DNA from 4 places in the Thioalkalivibrio sp. ALM2T genome. Region 3 is predicted to be linked to each of the others. Evidence: predicted binding sites of a transcription regulator. Region 3 holds the regulator's gene; each other region holds the start of a gene.
The links. The regulator sigma-54, encoded in region 3, starts transcription at its own class of promoters, with help from an activator protein. The targets are predictions, from matches to a motif close to TGGCANGNTNCNTGCTT.

Region 1: the regulator sigma-54 is predicted to act here: its motif matches at 1,974-1,990, upstream of F816_RS0102830 (TorF family putative porin).
Region 2: the regulator sigma-54 is predicted to act here: its motif matches at 2,145-2,161, upstream of flgB (flagellar basal body rod protein FlgB).
Region 4: the regulator sigma-54 is predicted to act here: its motif matches at 2,002-2,018, upstream of F816_RS0102460 (CmpA/NrtA family ABC transporter substrate-binding protein).

Annotation. Positions count from the first base shown of each region.
Region 1 is NZ_KB906557.1:28,909-33,441, reverse strand. It holds gene F816_RS0102845 (gamma-glutamyl-gamma-aminobutyrate hydrolase family protein) at 1-140, opposite strand, end outside; gene F816_RS0102840 (amidoligase family protein) at 190-1,182, opposite strand; gene folB (dihydroneopterin aldolase) at 1,288-1,647, shown strand; gene F816_RS0102830 (TorF family putative porin) at 2,046-2,759, shown strand; gene F816_RS0102825 (P-II family nitrogen regulator) at 2,828-3,166, shown strand; gene F816_RS0102820 (ammonium transporter) at 3,201-4,454, shown strand.
Region 2 is NZ_KB906556.1:492,132-496,664, reverse strand. It holds gene F816_RS0102260 (chemotaxis protein CheV) at 67-1,005, shown strand; gene F816_RS0102255 (protein-glutamate O-methyltransferase CheR) at 1,210-2,025, shown strand; gene flgB (flagellar basal body rod protein FlgB) at 2,242-2,649, shown strand; gene flgC (flagellar basal body rod protein FlgC) at 2,981-3,400, shown strand; gene F816_RS0102240 (flagellar hook assembly protein FlgD) at 3,411-4,085, shown strand; gene flgE (flagellar hook protein FlgE) at 4,129-4,533, shown strand, end outside.
Region 3 is NZ_KB906562.1:45,619-50,151, forward strand. It holds gene lptC (LPS export ABC transporter periplasmic protein LptC) at 1-308, shown strand, start outside; gene lptA (lipopolysaccharide transport periplasmic protein LptA) at 289-828, shown strand; gene lptB (LPS export ABC transporter ATP-binding protein) at 825-1,595, shown strand; gene F816_RS0108555 (RNA polymerase factor sigma-54) at 1,684-3,168, shown strand; gene hpf (ribosome hibernation-promoting factor, HPF/YfiA family) at 3,185-3,523, shown strand; gene F816_RS0108565 (PTS sugar transporter subunit IIA) at 3,527-3,994, shown strand; gene hprK (HPr(Ser) kinase/phosphatase) at 4,043-4,533, shown strand, end outside.
Region 4 is NZ_KB906556.1:528,342-532,874, forward strand. It holds gene F816_RS0102450 (ABC transporter permease) at 1-44, shown strand, start outside; gene F816_RS0102455 (sigma-54-dependent Fis family transcriptional regulator) at 243-1,892, shown strand; gene F816_RS0102460 (CmpA/NrtA family ABC transporter substrate-binding protein) at 2,080-3,534, shown strand; gene ntrB (nitrate ABC transporter permease) at 3,538-4,386, shown strand; gene F816_RS0102470 (ABC transporter ATP-binding protein) at 4,416-4,533, shown strand, end outside.

The sequences.
Region 1 (4,533 bases), on a different contig from region 3:
ATCAGTCCGTCGAACGGGCAACGGCCGCGCGGTCGGCCCGGGCGCAACCGCAAAGGGCGGCCTCCCGCGCGCCACACCGCCAGGGCGGTGAACAGCCAGGCCGGACCCCCACCCTGGTCCGGCCCGGTGATCGCGATCACCGGGCGACGGGCTGGGGGCGTGACCCGGCTGGATGCATTGGGAGCCGAGTCAGAACCAGTCACGGAGGCGCTGGCTCCAGTCGTCGGCCCAGCGGCCGAGGGCCTGGCCAGGGCGTTCCAGGTATTCGCGTGACAGGCGCTCCAGGCGTTCCGGGTCCGCGGCGAGGCGTTCCACCTCCACCCAGCCATTGAACGGGCGCGCCAGGCTCCATTCCGGGTCGTCGATCTCGCAGTTCGGCAGGCGGTAATGGAAGGCCGGGCGCGGTTTGATCAAGTCGTGTTCCACCGGTGCGGCGTTGACCCGTTCCGGGTCCAGGTGGGCAAACAAGGGCAACAGGTCCAGTGGTCGGTTGCGGGTCGGGCTGTGCGCCAGGTAGGCATCGATCAGGCCCGCCTGATCGGGCTGGAAGTCCGGGTCCAGCATGTGGCGTACAAAGGGCCCGGGAAACGCGCGAATGTAGGGCGACAGTCGCCGTGCCAGATCGATCGCCCCGGCCGCGGTGAGGGCCTCGACCATCAGCAGGAAGCTGCGCAGGATCGCCAGCAGCCACTCGGCATCGGTACGGTGGATCTCGATATTGATCTGCAGCCCGAAAGCGTACAACAAGGAGCGTTCGGTGCCCTGGGCGCCGGCCTTTTGCAGGGCCGTGCGCACCCGGTCCAGGCGGGGCAGGTCGGCCGCCGCGATCGGCGGAGCCACGATTTCGTGTGGGACCAGAAGGCCCGCAGCGTCCGCCAGCCAGCGATCCAGCGCGGCCTCGTCGGAATCGTCCAAGGCGATGCCCAGGCGCGACAGGTGCTCGCGGTAGGCGCGGTCCTTCAGTACGCGGGCGTCCAACTCCAGCTGGAAGTCGCCGACGTCGGTATCGCACACGTGGAAGACGAAGGGGCTGTCGGATTCGATGTGTCCGCCGAACTCGGCTTTGACCGCTTCGGCCATGGTCTCTAGCGACACCCCGGCCATCTCGATCTCTACCCCGATGCGCCGCGGCTCACCGTCCGGGTTCGTGGGCCAGGGGAGTTCGTGGAAGGGCTCGCTCATGCGTTTCTCGAAGCCGCTCAAGGGCCCTCCATGATAACGGCTCGGTGTACCTCGTGCGGTCCGGGCAGTAGGATAGGCGCCGACCTACAGGAGCCCGCCGAGCCCATGGATCGAATCTATCTGCGCGACCTCGAAATCGATGCCGTTGTCGGTGTCTACGACTGGGAACAGCGGATCCAGCGCCGCCTGCGATTCGACATCGAACTGGCGGCGGATACCCGCATCGCCGCCTATTCCGGCGAGATCGGCGATACCGTCGATTACGAGGCGGTGGCCAACGCGGTGCGTGCCATCGTCACGCGCGAGCCGCACGCGCTGCTGGAATCGCTCGCCGAGGAGATTGCCGAGGCCCTGATGGCCCAGTTCGGTTCACCCTGGGTGCGCATCAAACTGGGCAAGCCCGGCGCGGTATCCGGGGTGCGCGAGGTCGGCATCGAGATCGAACGCGGAAGCCTTTCCTCCTAAACATCGCTCTCACGGGTCCTCAGTGGCCCTGGCTGCCTCGTTCTCTCCGCGATCGCGAGTCGCGACCACCGGACGTCGCAACCTCTCAGGCAGCGGCCTTGCTCGGTTCCGCTCGCCATAGCGGCCGTTCCCCCTGAATGCCGCCTGTCTTATACCCCCTTCTTGTTCACCTGAATCTTCTCTGGCGCCGGACATGGTTCACAACATGGCCGGTTCGCACGCTTTTGGTGCGTGTGCACTTTTAGTGCGCACCATTTAGAGGCAATTGCCCGTGGTTCGACCACAACAGGTGTTGTTAAAAGCCGATTTTGCTCCCATTTGGTACTTGGCACAGCCCATGCAAGGACCGTGTTGTCGACTACGCGACACTCGATTGACCAATCTGGGAGAAGACCAATATGAAGAAGTTCACCCGTTCCGCGCTGGCCGCTGCTGTCCTCACCGTAGGCTCCACCGGTGGCGTCGCGTTTACCTCCACCGCCGCCGCGGAGCTGTCCGTGAACATTGGTGCGGTGTCCAACTACTACTTCCGAGGCTTTTCCGAAAGCGATGACGGTGCGGCCATTCAGGGCGGTATTGATTACGAGCATGCCTCCGGGTTTTACGCCGGAACCTGGCTGTCGAACGTCGATTTTGGCGATGACACCAGCTACGAGCTCGATCTCTATGCCGGATTCGCCGACGAGTTCGCAAGCGGGTTCGGATACGACGTTGGCTACATCTACTATGCCTACCCCGATGCCCGTGATGATACCGGCTCTCTGAGCGCCGACTTTGGCGAGATCTACGGGGAAGTCAGCTTTGATACTGGCACCGTCGGTCTCTATGGCGGCATGGCCTATGTTGTTCACGACAGTGATGACTCGGCCTTGCAGGATGACGACATGTACTTCTACGCCGGTCTGGATATCCCGTTCATGGATGTCTACAGCGCCGGTTTCCTGGTGGGTCGCACCCGCTTCGACGATTCCGATGCCGAAAACTACACCCACTACACCGCCAGCCTGGCGCGCGACGCGGGGGACTGGGGCGAGTTCAGCCTTAACCTCGAGTACGTCGACGAGTCCGACGAGGACCTGGGCGCCTGGGTGGGTTGGTCCAAGACGTTCTGAATCCCGGCCTTACCTCTTAACGCAAAGGCGGGCCCGCATGGTGGCGGGCCCGCCCACAGGAGTCTGACATGAAGATGATTACCGCCGTGATCAAGCCGTTCAAGCTTGATGATGTTCGCGAGGCGATCTCGGAGATCGGCGTGCAGGGCATGACCATGACCGAAGTGAAGGGTTTTGGTCGCCAGCGCGGTCATACCGAGTTGTATCGCGGTGCCGAGTATGTAGTCGATTTTTTGCCCAAGGTGAAGCTTGAAGTGGCTGTTGACGAAAACCTGGTGGATCAGGTGGTCGAGGCCATTTCAAAGTCCGCCAGCACGGGCAAGATCGGCGACGGCAAGATCTTTATTACGCCGGTGGAGCAGGTCGTGCGCATTCGCACGGGCGAAACCGGACCGGAAGCGCTTTAAACCTTTGCCTTCCAGCGAATGAGGAATTTCAATCATGGAAATTGAACAGCAAGTTGTCGAACTCGCCTATGCGATGGACACCTTTTACTTTCTGGTGGCCGGTGCACTGGTGATGTGGATGGCCGCGGGCTTTACCATGCTCGAGGCCGGTATGGTGCGCACCAAGAGTGTGGCCGAAATCGCAACCAAGAATATCGCCCTGTATTCGATCGCCAGCATCATGTACATGCTGATCGGCTACAACATCATGTACAGCGATGGTCTCAGCTCCATTATCCCGGGGCTGGGCTTCCTGATCAGCGGCGACAACGCAGTCGCGGACGTGCTGGGTAGCGGTGGCGACATCTACTACTCCGATCGTGCCGACTTCTTCTTCCAGGTCGTGTTCGTGGCGACGGCGATGTCCATCGTCTCCGGTGCCGTGGCCGAGCGCATGAAGCTGTGGGCCTTCCTGGCCTTTGCGGTCGTGCTGACCGGCTTTATCTACCCGATCCAGGGCTTCTGGAGCTGGGGTGGCGGTATCCTCGACCAGATCGGCTACCTGGACTACGCGGGTTCCGGCATCGTTCACTTCACGGGTGCCGCTGCGGCGCTGGCCGGTGTGTTGCTCCTCGGGGCGCGCAAGGGCAAGTACGGTGCGGATGGCAAGATCAACGCCATTCCGGGTTCCAACATGCCGCTGGCCACGCTGGGTGTGCTGATCCTGTGGCTGGGTTGGTTCGGCTTTAACGGCGGGTCCGAGCTGAAGGTGTCGGACATCGAGTCCGCCAATGCCGTGGCCGCCGTGTTCGCCAACACCAACCTGGCCGCGGCTGGGGGTGTGGTGGCCGCGCTGATCACCACCCGTCTGATCTTCGGCAAGGCCGACCTGACCATGGCGCTGAACGGTGCGGTTGCGGGCCTGGTGTCCATCACCGCCGAGCCGATGATGCCCAGCCCGGTCCTGGCGATGATCATTGGTGCCGTTGGTGGCGTGATCGTGGTGTTCTCGATCGTCGCCCTCGACAAGCTGAAGATCGATGACCCGGTTGGTGCGATCTCCGCGCACGGGACGGCCGGTATCTGGGGCGTGATGGCGGTCCTGCTGTCCAACCCGGACGCGACCTTCTTCGGCCAGATCGTGGGTCTGCTCGCCATCTTCGTGTTCGTCTTCGTGGCCAGCCTGATTGTCTGGGCGATCCTCAAGGCGGTGATGGGCATTCGCCTGAGCGAAGAGGACGAAGCCATGGGTGCCGATATCGCCGAGTGCGGTCTCGAGGCCTACCCGGAGTTCACTGGGAAGCAATAAAGCTTCGTTAACCTGAAACCGGGGTCGGGCCGTAACCCGGCTCGATCCCGATACATCGTCTCCTCCGACGCCGACAAGA
Region 2 (4,533 bases), on a different contig from region 3:
CGGTGCACACTTGGCCTTTGAGGCCTGTCCGGTGCTAAGAGCAATCGGGGCAAGGAGAGCGGCACGATGAGTCAATTCATTGACGATGTGAATCAGCGAACCCAGTTGGTGGGGCAGAACCGCATGGAGCTGCTGCTGTTCCATCTGGGCGGGTCGCAGACCTTCGGGATCAATGTCTTCAAGGTCCGCGAGGTGATTCCGTCGCCACCGCTGCGTCAGATTCCCGGCTCCATGAGCGTCGTACGCGGGGTGGCGACGTTGCGTGGCGGTACCGTGCCGATCATTGACCTGGCGCGAGCGATGGGCCTGCGTGGCGCCGTCGGGGCGGTCGACAATGGGGAGCAGAAGGTGGTGGTCACCGAGTTCAATCGTTCGGTGCAGGGCTTCTGGGTGTCGGCGGTGGACCGCATCGTCAACGTGAACTGGCAGGACGTGAAGTCGCCCCCGCGCGGAACCGGACGCGAATCCTTCCTGGTGGCCGTCACGGAGATCGACAACAAGCTGGTCGAGATTATCGATGTCGAACGGGTGCTCTCCATCGTGAACCCGCTGCCCAGCGAGATTTCGCCATCCATCCGCGAGAACGCCCGCGAGGCCAGCGGGCGCAAGGTCGTGATCGTCGATGACTCGGTGGTGGCGCGCAAGCAGATCGAGGGGGCGATCAAGGGGCTCGGTTTCGAATACGATGTCTTCAAGGATGGCCAGGAAGCACTGGACTTCCTTGAGCAGAAGGCCGCGGAAGGGCCGGTAGGGGACCAGGTCGAACTGGTGATCTCGGATATCGAGATGCCACGCATGGACGGCTACACCCTGACCGCGCGCATCCGGGACAATCCCGCGCTGCAGAATTTGCGGGTGCTGTTGCACTCCTCACTGAGTGGGGAATTCAACACGGATATGGTCAAGCGCGCGGGGGCCGATGCCTTTTTGTCCAAGTTCAATCCCGACGAGCTGGCGAATGCGGTGCTGGACCAGACCGGGCGCCCGGATCCGCAGGCCGAATGACCGGTCGGGCGGAACCGCGTTGCCGCTCGGCAAGCCCGGAGCGGCGACGGGTGGCCGCCACTCGGTGTGTATGGTGCCATGCGCGCGACGCCGTATACTCGACCCGATCTTCGGGATCACCCCGGTTTTCCGGCCAAGAGGCCCCGGTCAAGGATTCGTCATCAGGATGCCTAATCACGATGGACAGCGCTCAGGGATGACTTGGTGATCGATTCCCGCGACTACGAGGAGTTCTCCCGCTTTCTGCAGGACTGCTGCGGTCTGGTGCTGGGCGACAGCCGCCAGTACCTGGTTTCCAGTCGTCTGTCGCGGCTGCTCGACGAGTTCGACTTCAAGAGCGTCCCGGAACTGCTGCATGCCATGCGGCAGGCCCCGAATCCGCGCCTGCGCACCCGCGTGATCGATGCGATGACGACCAACGAGACGTCCTGGTTCCGCGATGGCTTTCCGTTCGAGATCCTGCGCCACGTGCTGTTGCCGGAACTGGCCGCGAAGGGAGGCAGCATCAAGGTCTGGTCCGCGGGCTGCTCCAGTGGGCAGGAGGCCTATACGATCTCGATGGTGGTCTCGGAATGGGAGGAGTCGCGGCCGGCCCGGAAGGTACCGGTTTCCATTCTGGGCACGGACCTGTCAGAGAAGATCCTGGACGATGCGCGGCGGGCCGTGTACGACGGCCTGAGCATCGTGCGCGGGCTCAGCGAGAGCCGGCGCGCGCGCTTCTTCGAGACCGTCGCGGATGGCCACAAGGTGATCCCGGATGTGCAGCGTCGCTGTCGCTTTCAGAAGCTCAACCTGATCGACAGCTATGCGGCGCTGGGCAAGTTCGACCTGGTGTTCTGCCGCAACGTGCTGATCTATTTCTCTGGCGACACCAAGCGACAGGTTCTTGACGCTATCGCCCGGCAGATGAATCCGGGCGGGTATCTGTTTCTTGGCGCTTCCGAGACCGCAGGGCCTTATACCCAGGCTTTCGAGACCGTACGAACCGAGTACGGCTCGGTACTTCGTCTGAAGTCCTGACGTAATCCAGCCCCGGGGCTGATTCCCGGGAACGCCCGTGCAATGCGGGCGGCGAGTCGTTCCATCCCTTCCCCTGGCTGCCCGCTGTGCCTGCGTCCCTGCGGCACGCCGCTCGAGAATGGCATAACGATTGCTTCAGTCCCCCTGCGAAGGGTCGCAATCGGTGCGCCCCGTTCTCCAAGCGAGGGTCCGCCACGGGCGGACAGGACGGAAGCGATGAGTCTCTCTCTCGACAAGGCGATGGGTATTTCTCCGCAGGCGGTGAATGTGCGGGCGCAGCGCATGGAGCTGTTGGCCTCCAACATCGCCAACGCGGATACCCCGAACTACAAGGCGCGGGATATCGATTTTCGTGCGGTACTCGAATCCGCGGCCGGCGGCGGCAATAGCTTGCCCATGGCGCGCAGCCAGGCGGCGCATCTCGACCCCAATGCTGGCGCGATGAACGGACAGGTCGAGGCGCTTTACCGCATCCCCTCGCAGGCGTCGCTGGATGGAAACACGGTGGACCCGCAGATGGAGCGGGCCGCCTTTGCCGAGAACGCCGTTCAATACCAGAGCAGCCTGGAATTCCTCAATCGCCGGGTCTCCGGCATTCGTGAAGCCCTGCGGGGCGATCGTTAGGGAAACGCTGATCAATGTACACACTTGCGTTGGTACCCCAGGTTTTTCGAGACAAGGCGCGTCGTGCAGCGGGTAGTGGGTCTAGCCGTCCGTTTCTGATGAATTCGGGGCGCAACGCAGGATCGGGGAACCTGGGGTACCAACCCCACCAACCATTCAAAGCAGGGGCTTGGCCGCTTTTGAGTGCGCACGGCGTTGCGGCTCTCTTGTGCAGATTGACTGCACTGCGGTCACCGCGCCTTGTTCGCACCCAAAAGCGACTCGAGCGCGAGTGCGTACATTCATCAGTGTTTCCCTCGCGTGACGCGGAACTGATCGGGAGATCGATGTCGTGAGTAACCTTTTCAGCCTGTTCAATACCTCCGCCTCGGCGCTGTCGGCGCAGTCGGTGCGCCTGAACACCGTGGCCTCGAACCTGGCCAACGCGAACACCGCGGCGACCAACCCCGACGAGGCCTATCGCGCCAAGCAGGTGCTGTTCCAGAGCGTGATGGACCAGGCCAACCCGAATGGTTCGTCGACGGCCGTTCGGGTGGCCGGCGTGACCGAGTCGCAGGCGGCGCCGCATGCGCATTACGAACCCCATCACCCGCAGGCCAACGAGGAGGGCTACATCTTCCGTCCGGCCATCAGCGTGGTGGAGGAGATGGCCAACATGATGTCCGCCTCGCGCAACTACGAAGCGAACGTGGAGGTGATGGAGACCTCGCGTCAGCTGCTCCAGCGCACATTGCAGATCGGTCAAGGCTAGGGAGCCATCGATGACACAGATATCCCCCGAATTGCTGGATCGCCTGGGCCTCTCGCGCCCCGAGCAGAAACAGGACAAGGACATGGACCGCCTGGGCCAGTCCGACTTCCTCAAGCTGATGACGACCCAGCTGGAGAATCAGGACCCAATGGAGCCGATGGACAACGGCGACTTCCTGGGCCAGATGGCGCAGTTCTCGACCGTAACCGGCATCGAGGAGCTGTCCAAATCCTTCCAGCAGCTGGCCCAGTCGCTGGGCCAGAACCAGACGCTGCAGGCCGCCTCACTGGTAGGCAAGGACGTGCTGGTTCCCGTCGAATTCGGCGAGCTGGGTCCGGACGGCCTGATCAAGGGTGCGGTGGACCTGGATCGCTCCACGGAGGAGCTGCAGATCGACGTGTACAGCCCGAACGGCGAGCGCATCCGCCGCATGAACCTGGGCGCCGCCGGCAGCGGCCTGCAGGAGTTCAGCTGGAACGGCATGCGCGACGACGGGACCTTCGCACCCCCGGGCGTCTACGAGTTCAAGGCCACGGCCCGCTCCGGGACCCAGTCCGAGGCCGTGGATACCTTTCTGGATGCCCGCGTGGAGAGCGTCGCGGTGGGTAACGATTCCGGGCTGGCACTGACCGTGCAAGGCCTGGGCGAGATCAGCTTTTCGGATGTACGGCGGATTGGCGGCTAACGGCCGGCTCGCGTCGAACGAACCCTAACGGAGGAAACACCCCATGCCCTTCAATATCGGATTGAGCGGACTGAACGCGGCCCAGGCCGACCTACAGACCACCGGCAATAACGTCTCGAACTCGGGGACCACCGGTTTCAAGCGCTCGCGGGCGGAGTTCGGTGACGTGTTTGCCCAGAGCTTCGGTGGCATCAGTCAGACGGCGATCGGCTCCGGCACGCGCCTGCAGGCGGTGACCCAGCAGTTCTCGCAGGGCCGGACCGAGTTCACCGAGAACGGCCTGGACCTGGCAATCAACGGCGAGGGCTTCTTTGTCCTGAACGACCAGGGCAGCACGGTGTACAGCCGGGCGGGAGCCTTCCAGGTCGATCGCGACGGCTACCTGGTGAACAACCAGGGGCTACGTCTGCGTGGCTATGACGAGGCTGGTGGGACCAATCTCGGAGAT
Region 3 (4,533 bases):
CCCCCGCCGCGCTGCATCAACCGGCCGCCGCGACCCTGGACCTGGTGGGCCCCACCCACGGCGTACAGCCGCCCCACGGCGAACGCGTGGAGACCATCATCGATTCGCGGGATGTTCGCGTCGCCACCGACACCATGGTCGCCACTTCGGATGCCCTTTCCACCCTGAACCAGCCGGGCCTGTTCCAGCGCGGCACCGGTCTGCGCGTGGACTCGCGAGGGGATACCATAGAGTTGTTCCATGACGTGTACTCGCTCTACAGCGAGACGAGCGAGGAGGATCCCGCGCATGACCCCGAATCCCCATAGCCTTCGCCACCGCCCGGCCCAGCCGGGTGCCCGCGTGGCGGCGCTCCTGCTGCTCGTGCTGCTGGCCACGCCCGCGATCGCCCAGCAGGGCTCGGGCCCGGCACTGCCGGTGGAGATCACTGCCGACCGCGCGGAGATGGACGAACGCCAGGGGCTGGGGACCTACACCGGCGACGTGATCGTGATCCGCGGCGACATGACCCTGGAGGCCGACAAGGTCTACGTGCGCACCCGCGATCGCCGCCCCTACGAAATGGAGGCCCACGGCGAGCCGGCACGCCTGGAATCACCCGATCCGGAAACCGGAGAGATGCGCATTGCCACCGCCCTGCGCATCGACTACCTGCTGAATGAAGACCTCATGATCCTCACCGACCAGGCCCATGTGATCACCACCAGCGAGGAGGCGCGCGGCAAGCGCATCACCTACGACCTGACGACCGACGTAATCGAGGCCGAACGCGGCGAAGGCGCCAGCGAGCGCGTGCGCATCACCATCCAGCCGCGCGACGACGAATGAACGCAGTCGCTCCCAGCCCATCCGCCACACCGGCACAAACCAACGACCGCCTGATCGGACGCGAGCTGACCAAGCGCTACGGCCAGCGCACGGTGCTGGACCAAGTGGACGTCGACCTCGCACCCGGCGAGGTGGTCGGCCTGCTGGGCCCGAACGGGGCCGGCAAGACCACCTGCTTCTACAGCCTGGTCGGGCTGATCCGCCCCAATGCCGGGCGCATCACCCTGGGCGAGCGCGATATCACCCGCGCCCCCATCCACGTGCGCGCGCGCGCCGGCCTCGGCTACCTACCGCAGGAGGCCTCGATCTTCCGCCGCCTGAGCGTGTGGGACAACCTGCAGGCCGTGCTGGAACTGCGCCCCGGACTCGATCGCCACGAGCGCCGCCGCATTGGCGACGCCCTGATCGAGGAGTTTCAGCTCGAGACCGTGCGCCACAGCCCGGGCATCGCGCTGTCCGGCGGCGAACGGCGCCGCGCCGAGATCGCCCGCGCCCTCGCCGGGGATCCGCGCTTCATCTGTCTGGACGAACCCTTTGCGGGGGTGGATCCGATCTCGGTCGGCGATATCCAGGACGTGATTCGGCATCTCGCCCAGCGCGGCATCGGCGTACTGATCTCCGATCACAACGTGCGCGAGACCCTCGGCATCTGCCACAGGGCCTATATTCTAAGCGAAGGCCGCCTGCTGGCCGCCGGGACACCGGACGAGCTGCTGGCCGATCCCCAGGTGCGCCGGGTCTATCTCGGCGAGAACTTCCGCCTGTGAAAGCGCCCCACATGCGGCCCGGTCGGTGCACAAACCACAAGGCAGGCTTTAAGATTCCACCAATGCCCACCCTCGCCCCGCATACCCGATGCTGAAACCCGGCCTGAATCTGCAGCTGGGTCAGACGCTGACCATGACGCCGCAACTGCAGCAGGCGATCCGCCTGTTGCAGCTGTCCACGCTCGAGCTCCAAGTGGAGATCCAGCAGGCGCTGGAGAGTAATCCCATGCTCGAACAGGTCGAGGACGAAGAGTCCGAGGCCGATACCGAGCGTCTGAACCAGGACGGCGAGCTGGTGGAAGGCGATCGCATGGAGGCCACCACTACCAGCGATGACGTAATCCCCGAGGAACTGACGACCGACAGCCGCTGGGACGACATCTACGAGCCGGCCCCGACACCCAACAAGGGCGTGGATGACCGCGACCCGCTGGAAAACACCAGCGACGACGACGGTGAGGGCCTGCAGGATCACCTGCTGTGGCAGCTGCACCTGAGCCATCTGACACCCCGCGACCAGCGCATCGGGGCAGCCCTGATCGACGCCATCAGCCCCGACGGCTATCTCGAGGGCGACCTCGACACCCTGGCCGAGACCATCAGCCGCGGCGAGGATGAAACCGTCGGCGTCGACGAGGTCGAGGCAGTCCTCCACTGGATTCAGCAGTGCGACCCGCTGGGGGTCGGTGCGCGCAACCTGCGGGAGTGCCTGGAGATCCAGCTACGCGAACTGGCCCCGGACGCCCCGGCCCGCGAGGCCGCACGGGCGATCCTGGAACACGGCATGGACAGCCTGGGCAAGCGCGACTACAAGGCCCTGCAGCGCCAGTCCGGCGTACGCGACCCGGACGAACTGGCCCGCGCGCTGGATCTGATCCGCACCCTGAACCCGCGCCCGGGCGCGCAGATCAGTTCCGCCACCTCGGAATACGTAGTCCCGGATGTCTATGTGCGCCATAGCGCCGAGGGCTGGCGCGTGGAGCTGAATCCGGAGATCGCACCGCGCATCCGTATCAACGATCTCTACGCCGGCATGGTGCGCCAGGTCTCGGATGCCCGCGACAGCGCCTTTATGCGTGATCAGCTGCAGGAGGCACGCTGGTTCCTGAAGAGCCTGCACAGCCGCAACGACACCCTGCTGCGGGTCGCCGAGGCGATCGTCCACCGCCAGCAGGGCTTTCTCGAGCATGGCGACGTCGCGATGCAGCCTCTGATCCTGCGCGACATTGCCGAGACCCTGGAGATGCACGAATCGACCATCTCGCGGGTGACCACGCAGAAATACATGCATACCCCGCGCGGGGTCTTCGAGTTCAAGTATTTCTTCTCCAGCCATGTCGGCACGAACGATGGCGGCGAGTGTTCCGCCACCGCCATCCGTGCCATGATTCGCGAATTGATTGGCGACGAACCCCCGAACAAGCCGCTCAGCGATGCCCGGCTCGCCCAGGTCCTGTCGGACCGGGGCATCAACGTAGCGCGCCGCACCGTGGCCAAGTACCGCGAGGCGATGCACATCCCTTCATCCAGCGAACGCCGGCAGATGGCCTCGATGCCCACCGGCAGCAAGTAACCAAGGAGTCCTGACCATGCAGATCAACCTGACCGGCCACCACGTGGACATCACCGACGCCCTGCGCGACTACGTCAACGAGAAATTCGCGAAGCTGGAGCGCCACTTCGACAAGGTCATCGACGTCCACGTCGTGCTGACCCACGAGAAGACCCGGAATCAGCACAACCAGGCCGAAGCGAATCTCCAGGTCAGCGGCAATCACATCCACGCCGAGGCCTCTCACGAGGACATGTACGCCGCGATCGACGCGCTGATCGACAAAGTCGACCGTCAGCTGATCAAGCACAAGGAAAAGGTCAAGGACCACCACCGCGCCGAAGGTGCCCAGCGCAACCGCGAGCAGGCCTCCTGATCCATGACGATTGCCGAGTTGATCACCTCCGAGCGCATTGGCCTGCAACCCGAGTGCTCCAGCCAGAAACGGGCCCTGGAGGCTCTGGCGGACCTCCTCGCCGGCGGAGGTGACGGCACGGGACCGGGGAGTAACGCGATCTTCGAGGCCCTGTCCGCACGCGAAAAACTCGGATCCACCGGTCTCGGCCATGGGGTTGCGATTCCCCATGGCCGCCTGGCCGATCTCGAGGCGCCGCGCGTGGCCGTGCTGCGCCTGGAAAAGGGCGTCGACTTCGACGCCATGGATCACGAGCCGGTCGATATCCTGATCGCACTGCTGGTCCCGGAGGCCGCCACCGGCGACCACCTCGACCTGCTGGCCCAACTCGCCCGCGGCCTGTCGCAGCCAGACACCATCGGAGCGCTGCGCCGGGCCGGGGATGCGGCGGCCCTGGAACAGGAACTCGTGCGCCGCTTCAGCGAGGACTAAGCTCGTGGAACCCGCCTCCAGCCGCGATTCCGACGCGCAGCGTCTGCCATGAACGAGGCGCTGGGAGAAGGCGGGATCGCCCGCGACATCAACGTGGAGAGCCTGATCCAGGCCATGGGAAACCGCCTGGATCTTCGCTTTGTACACGGCGAACATGCAGCACCCGACCGCAAGCTGGTCGGCGACGACGGGGACGACCTGCCACTGGCTGGCCATCTCAACCTGATCCGGCCCAACCGCATCCAGATCATCGGCGACTTCGAGGCCCGCTATATCTCCAGTCTCAGCGCCACCCAGTGCAACGACCTGATCCTGGAGATGGCCCGCACCGGGACCACCGCGGTGATCTTCGCCGAGGACACCTGTCCGTTCTCGGAGATGCCCGACGCCCCACAGGAGGCGCTGCCGCTGATCCTGTGCTCCAGCACCAGCAGTCACGAGATCATCTCGCTGCTGCGCTATTTCCTGCAGCAGCGCCTGGCCCATTTCGAGGTGCGCCACGGCGTGTTCATGGAGATCCTCGGGATCGGGGTGCTGAT
Region 4 (4,533 bases), on a different contig from region 3:
GCGTACGCCTGATCAAACGCAGCAGCTATCACGCGGAGGGCTGATCCCTCCAGGCCATGCCCGGGCCCGGCCATTCCTGGCCGGGCCTTTTTGTGCGCCCGCAAAGCGGGCAAGCGCAACCCAACAGTGCAAGGCCCTGCCCCGCCTCGAGGCAACCGCGTCATCCCGACCCTGTCAAACGCCCCCGAACGCCCACCAACACGTCGTTGCCACACTGGCAGGCTTTCTGCATAACCCACGGCATGGCACTCCACCGCATATCCGATTCGACCCCACCGGACCTGGCCACCCGGGAGCAGGAGATCACCCTGCTGCTGGAGGTTGCCAAGCTCATGGGCCGCTCCGGCGACCCGGATGCCGCGATCTACCGCATCCTCGGGATGATGTCCCAGCTACTGGGACTCAACCGCGGCCGCGTCCTGTTGCCGGATCCGAACAGCGGCCAGCTGCGCATCCGCCACGCCTACGGCCTGACCGATGCCGAGCGCGACCGCGGCAGCTACAGCCTCGGCGAGGGCGTCACCGGGCGCGTCATGAAAACCGGCCAGATCGCCCTGATCCAGGACATCGACAACGAGCCCGAATACCTCGCGCGCGCCATTGACCGTTCCACCCTGCCGCAGGAGACCGTCGCCTACATCGCCGTGCCCATCGTCCAGGACGAGCACGCCATCGGCGTGCTGGGTGTGCACCGGCTGCGACGCCGTTCGCGCCAGTTCCAGGACGACCTGAACCTGCTGCGGGTGATCGCGAGCATGATCGGCCAGGTGCTGCGCATCCATCAGCTGATCGCCGAGCGCACCGCCGAGCTGGTCTCGGAGAACCGCTACCTCAAGAGTGCCCTGGATACCCAGGGCGGGCAGTACGGCATCCTCGGCGAGAGCCCGGCCCTGCGGCACGTCCTAAAGCAGGTCCACCGCATCGCGGACACCCAGGCCACGGTGCTCGTGACCGGGGCCTCCGGCACCGGCAAGGAGAAGATCGCGCGCATGATCCACCGGATCAGCCAGCGCAATGCGAAGCCGTTCATCTCCATCAACTGCGCCGCCATCCCCGCCGACCTGCTGGAATCCGAACTGTTCGGCCACGAGAAAGGGGCCTTCACCGGCGCCTCCAGCGCCAAAACCGGCAAGATCGCCCTGGCCGATGGTGGCACCCTGTTCCTGGACGAAATCGGCGACATGCCGGAGGCGTTGCAGTCGAAGATCCTGCGTGTGCTGCAGGAACGGATGGTCCAGCCCATTGGCGGCAACCGCGATCTCCCGGTGGACGTGCGCATCATCGCCGCCACCCACCAGAACCTGCAGGCAGCGGTGAATGCCGGGCGTTTCCGGCTCGACTTGTTCTATCGCCTGAACGTCATCCCGCTGCACATGCCCGCCCTGCGCGACCGCGCCAGCGACATCCGCCTGCTCACCCGCCACTTCCTCGACCGCTATACCCACCTGCATGGCTGGAACGTGCTCGTGGACGAGGGCGTGCTGGAGCGCCTGGAGGCCTTCGACTGGCCGGGCAACATCCGCCAGCTGGAGAACGTACTGGAGCGCGCCGTGCTGCTGTCCACCGACGGCCGCATCGGCACGCCGCTGATCGACGAGATCCTGCACGAGGAATCCCGCATCAGCCCGTTCGAGGGCGAGGGGCACGGCCTCCGCGACGAGCATTCACCGGCACCATCGCGGCACAATGAGTCCCGAACCCTGCCCTCTTCCGGCGCGTCCTGCACCAGCGCGGTGCGCCCATATCAGCGCGTGCACGCCACCGAGGCGGAGCGCCTGAAGCGCGCGATCGAGCAGACCGGGGGCAACAAGACCCGCGCCGCGATGGACCTGGGCCTGACCCCGCGGCAATTGCACTATCGCCTGAAAAAGCTCGGCATAGAAACCACTTAGGCCCACCGCTCAGACACCAGCGGACCTTTTGTCCGCTTCGTCGACAATGCCGACCAATGGTCCGCCCCCCGGCTCTCGCACGCCGCCAGGGCGGCCCATTCCCCACGCTTGGCATGGCACCTGCAATGACCCTCGACATGCGCGGCAACGATGCCCGCATCGATTCGACCCACGAGGAGAGCCGACCATGCCGACCAAGAGTCTTCACGATCCCTTTGACGCCAACGCCGACCTGCGCCATGGCTCCAGCTGCCGCCACGGGCACACCGGTCCCGGCAGCTGCAGCTGCTTCGACACCGCGTCCCCGGACCTGGAAGAGAAACTGGAACGACGCGCCACCCATGAGCCCGTACAGGCCGATGCCCACGCCACCGGCGAGGACCTGAGCGACGAGGCCATGGTCGATCGCGCAGTGGAGAGCGCCATCGTCCGCGGCATGTTCGGCCACAACGAGATCAACCGCCGCCGCTTCCTGCAGATGATCGGGGGCGGCACGGTGGCTGCGGCCCTGGGCTCCATCCTGCCGCTGGACAAGGTCAAGGCCGCCATCAAGGACGGCGGCCCGCTGGAAAAGACCAAGCTGCGCGTCGGGTTCGTCCCGATCACCTGCGCCACGCCGATCATCATGGCCCACCCCATGGGCTTCTACGAGCGCCATGGCCTGGATGTCGACGTGATCAAGACCGCCGGCTGGGCGGTGGCCCGCGACATGTCGCTGTCCGGTGAGTACGACGCCTCGCACATGCTCTCGCCGATGCCGCTATCGATGACCCTGGGCTCCGGCTCCTCGCGCGAGCACTACATCATGCCGGCGGTGGAGAACATCAACGGTCAGGCGATCACCCTGCACAACAAGCACAAGGACAAGCGCGATCCCAAGGACTGGAAGGGCTTCACCTTCGCCGTGCCCTTCGAGTACTCCATGCACAACTTCCTGCTGCGTTACTACGTCGCGGAACACGGCTTGGACCCCGATCGCGACATCAGCATCCGCGTCGTGCCGCCGCCGGAGATGGTCGCCAACCTGCGTGCCGAGAACGTCGACGGCTACCTGGCCCCCGACCCCTTCAACCAGCGCGCGGTCTGGGACGGCATCGGTTTCATTCACATGCTGACCAAGGAGATCTGGGACGGCCACCCGTGCTGCGCCTTCGCCTGTTCGGCCGCCTTCGCCGACGAGCACCCGAACACCTTCGGCGCCCTGTTCCGCGCGTTGATCGAGGCCACCCAGTACAGCTCCGACATCAACAACCGCGCCGAGATCGCCGAGGCCATCTCCCCGCGTGCCTATCTCAACCAGCCGCAATCGGTGGTGGAGCAGGTGCTGACCGGGCGTTACGCGGACGGGCTGGGCGAGGTCAAGAACGACCCGCACCGGATCGACTTCGACCCCTTCCCCTGGCACTCGATGGCCACCTGGATCCTCACCCAGATGAAGCGCTGGGGCTATGTGGATCGCGACTTCGACTACAACCGCCTCGCGGAAGACGTCTTCCTCGCCAGCGAGTGCGCTGAGGTCATGACCGAGCTGGGCTACGAAGCGCCGAGCGACACCTACAAGAACTTCGAGATCATGGGGAAGGTGTTCGACTACACCGACCCGGAAGGCTATCTCGACAGCTTCGACATCCGCAGGAGCTAAGCCATGTTGAGCAATCTCAACTTCCGGGCGACCGTCCTCTCGCTGGTGATGCTCGTGGTCTTCCTGGGCGTGTGGCAGCTGGCCACCGCCCCGGAGGTCCTCGCGCCGCAGCAGGGCGAGCTGAGCGAATACGAACAACTGATGGGGGGCGGGACCGATCGCAGTTCCAGCAGCGGCATCCCGGCCCCCACCCAGGTGTTCAGCCACGCCTTCAGCGAACTGAGCAACCCGTTCTACGACGCGGGCCCGAACGACAAGGGCATCGGGATCCAGCTGGCCTATTCGATCTACCGGGTCCTGCTGGGCTTTGCCCTGGCCGCGCTGATCGCCATCCCGCTCGGCTTCGTGATCGGCATGTCGCCGCTGCTCAACAAGGCGTTCGATCCGTACATCCAGATCCTCAAGCCGATCTCGCCCCTGGCCTGGATGCCACTCGCCCTGTTCGTGATCCGCGACTCGAACATGTCGGCGATCTTCGTGATCTTCATCTGCTCGATCTGGCCGATGCTGGTGAACACCGCCTACGGCGTGGCCTCGGTGCGCAATGACTGGCTGAACGTGGCCAAGACCCACCAACTGTCGAACCTGCGCACCGCGTTCACCGTGATCCTGCCTGCCGCGGCCCCGACCATCCTCACCGGCATGCGCATCTCCATCGGCATCGCCTGGCTGGTCATCGTCGCCGCCGAGATGCTCGTGGGCGGCACCGGCATCGGCTACTACATCTGGAACGAGTGGAACAACCTCGATCTCGCCAGCGTGATCTTCGCGATCATCATGATCGGCATCGTCGGCTTCCTGCTGGATGCCTCCCTCGCCCAGGCCACCAAATTCGTGCGCTACGCCGACTGAGTCGGCGCAGCCCAACCAGGAGACCAATCATGAGCAAGGGATTCCTCGAAATCGAGAACCTTAGCCAGCGCTTCCCGCAGCCCGACTCCAGCGAACTGATGACCGTGTTCGAGGGCGTGGACGTGACCATCAACAAGGGCGAGTTCG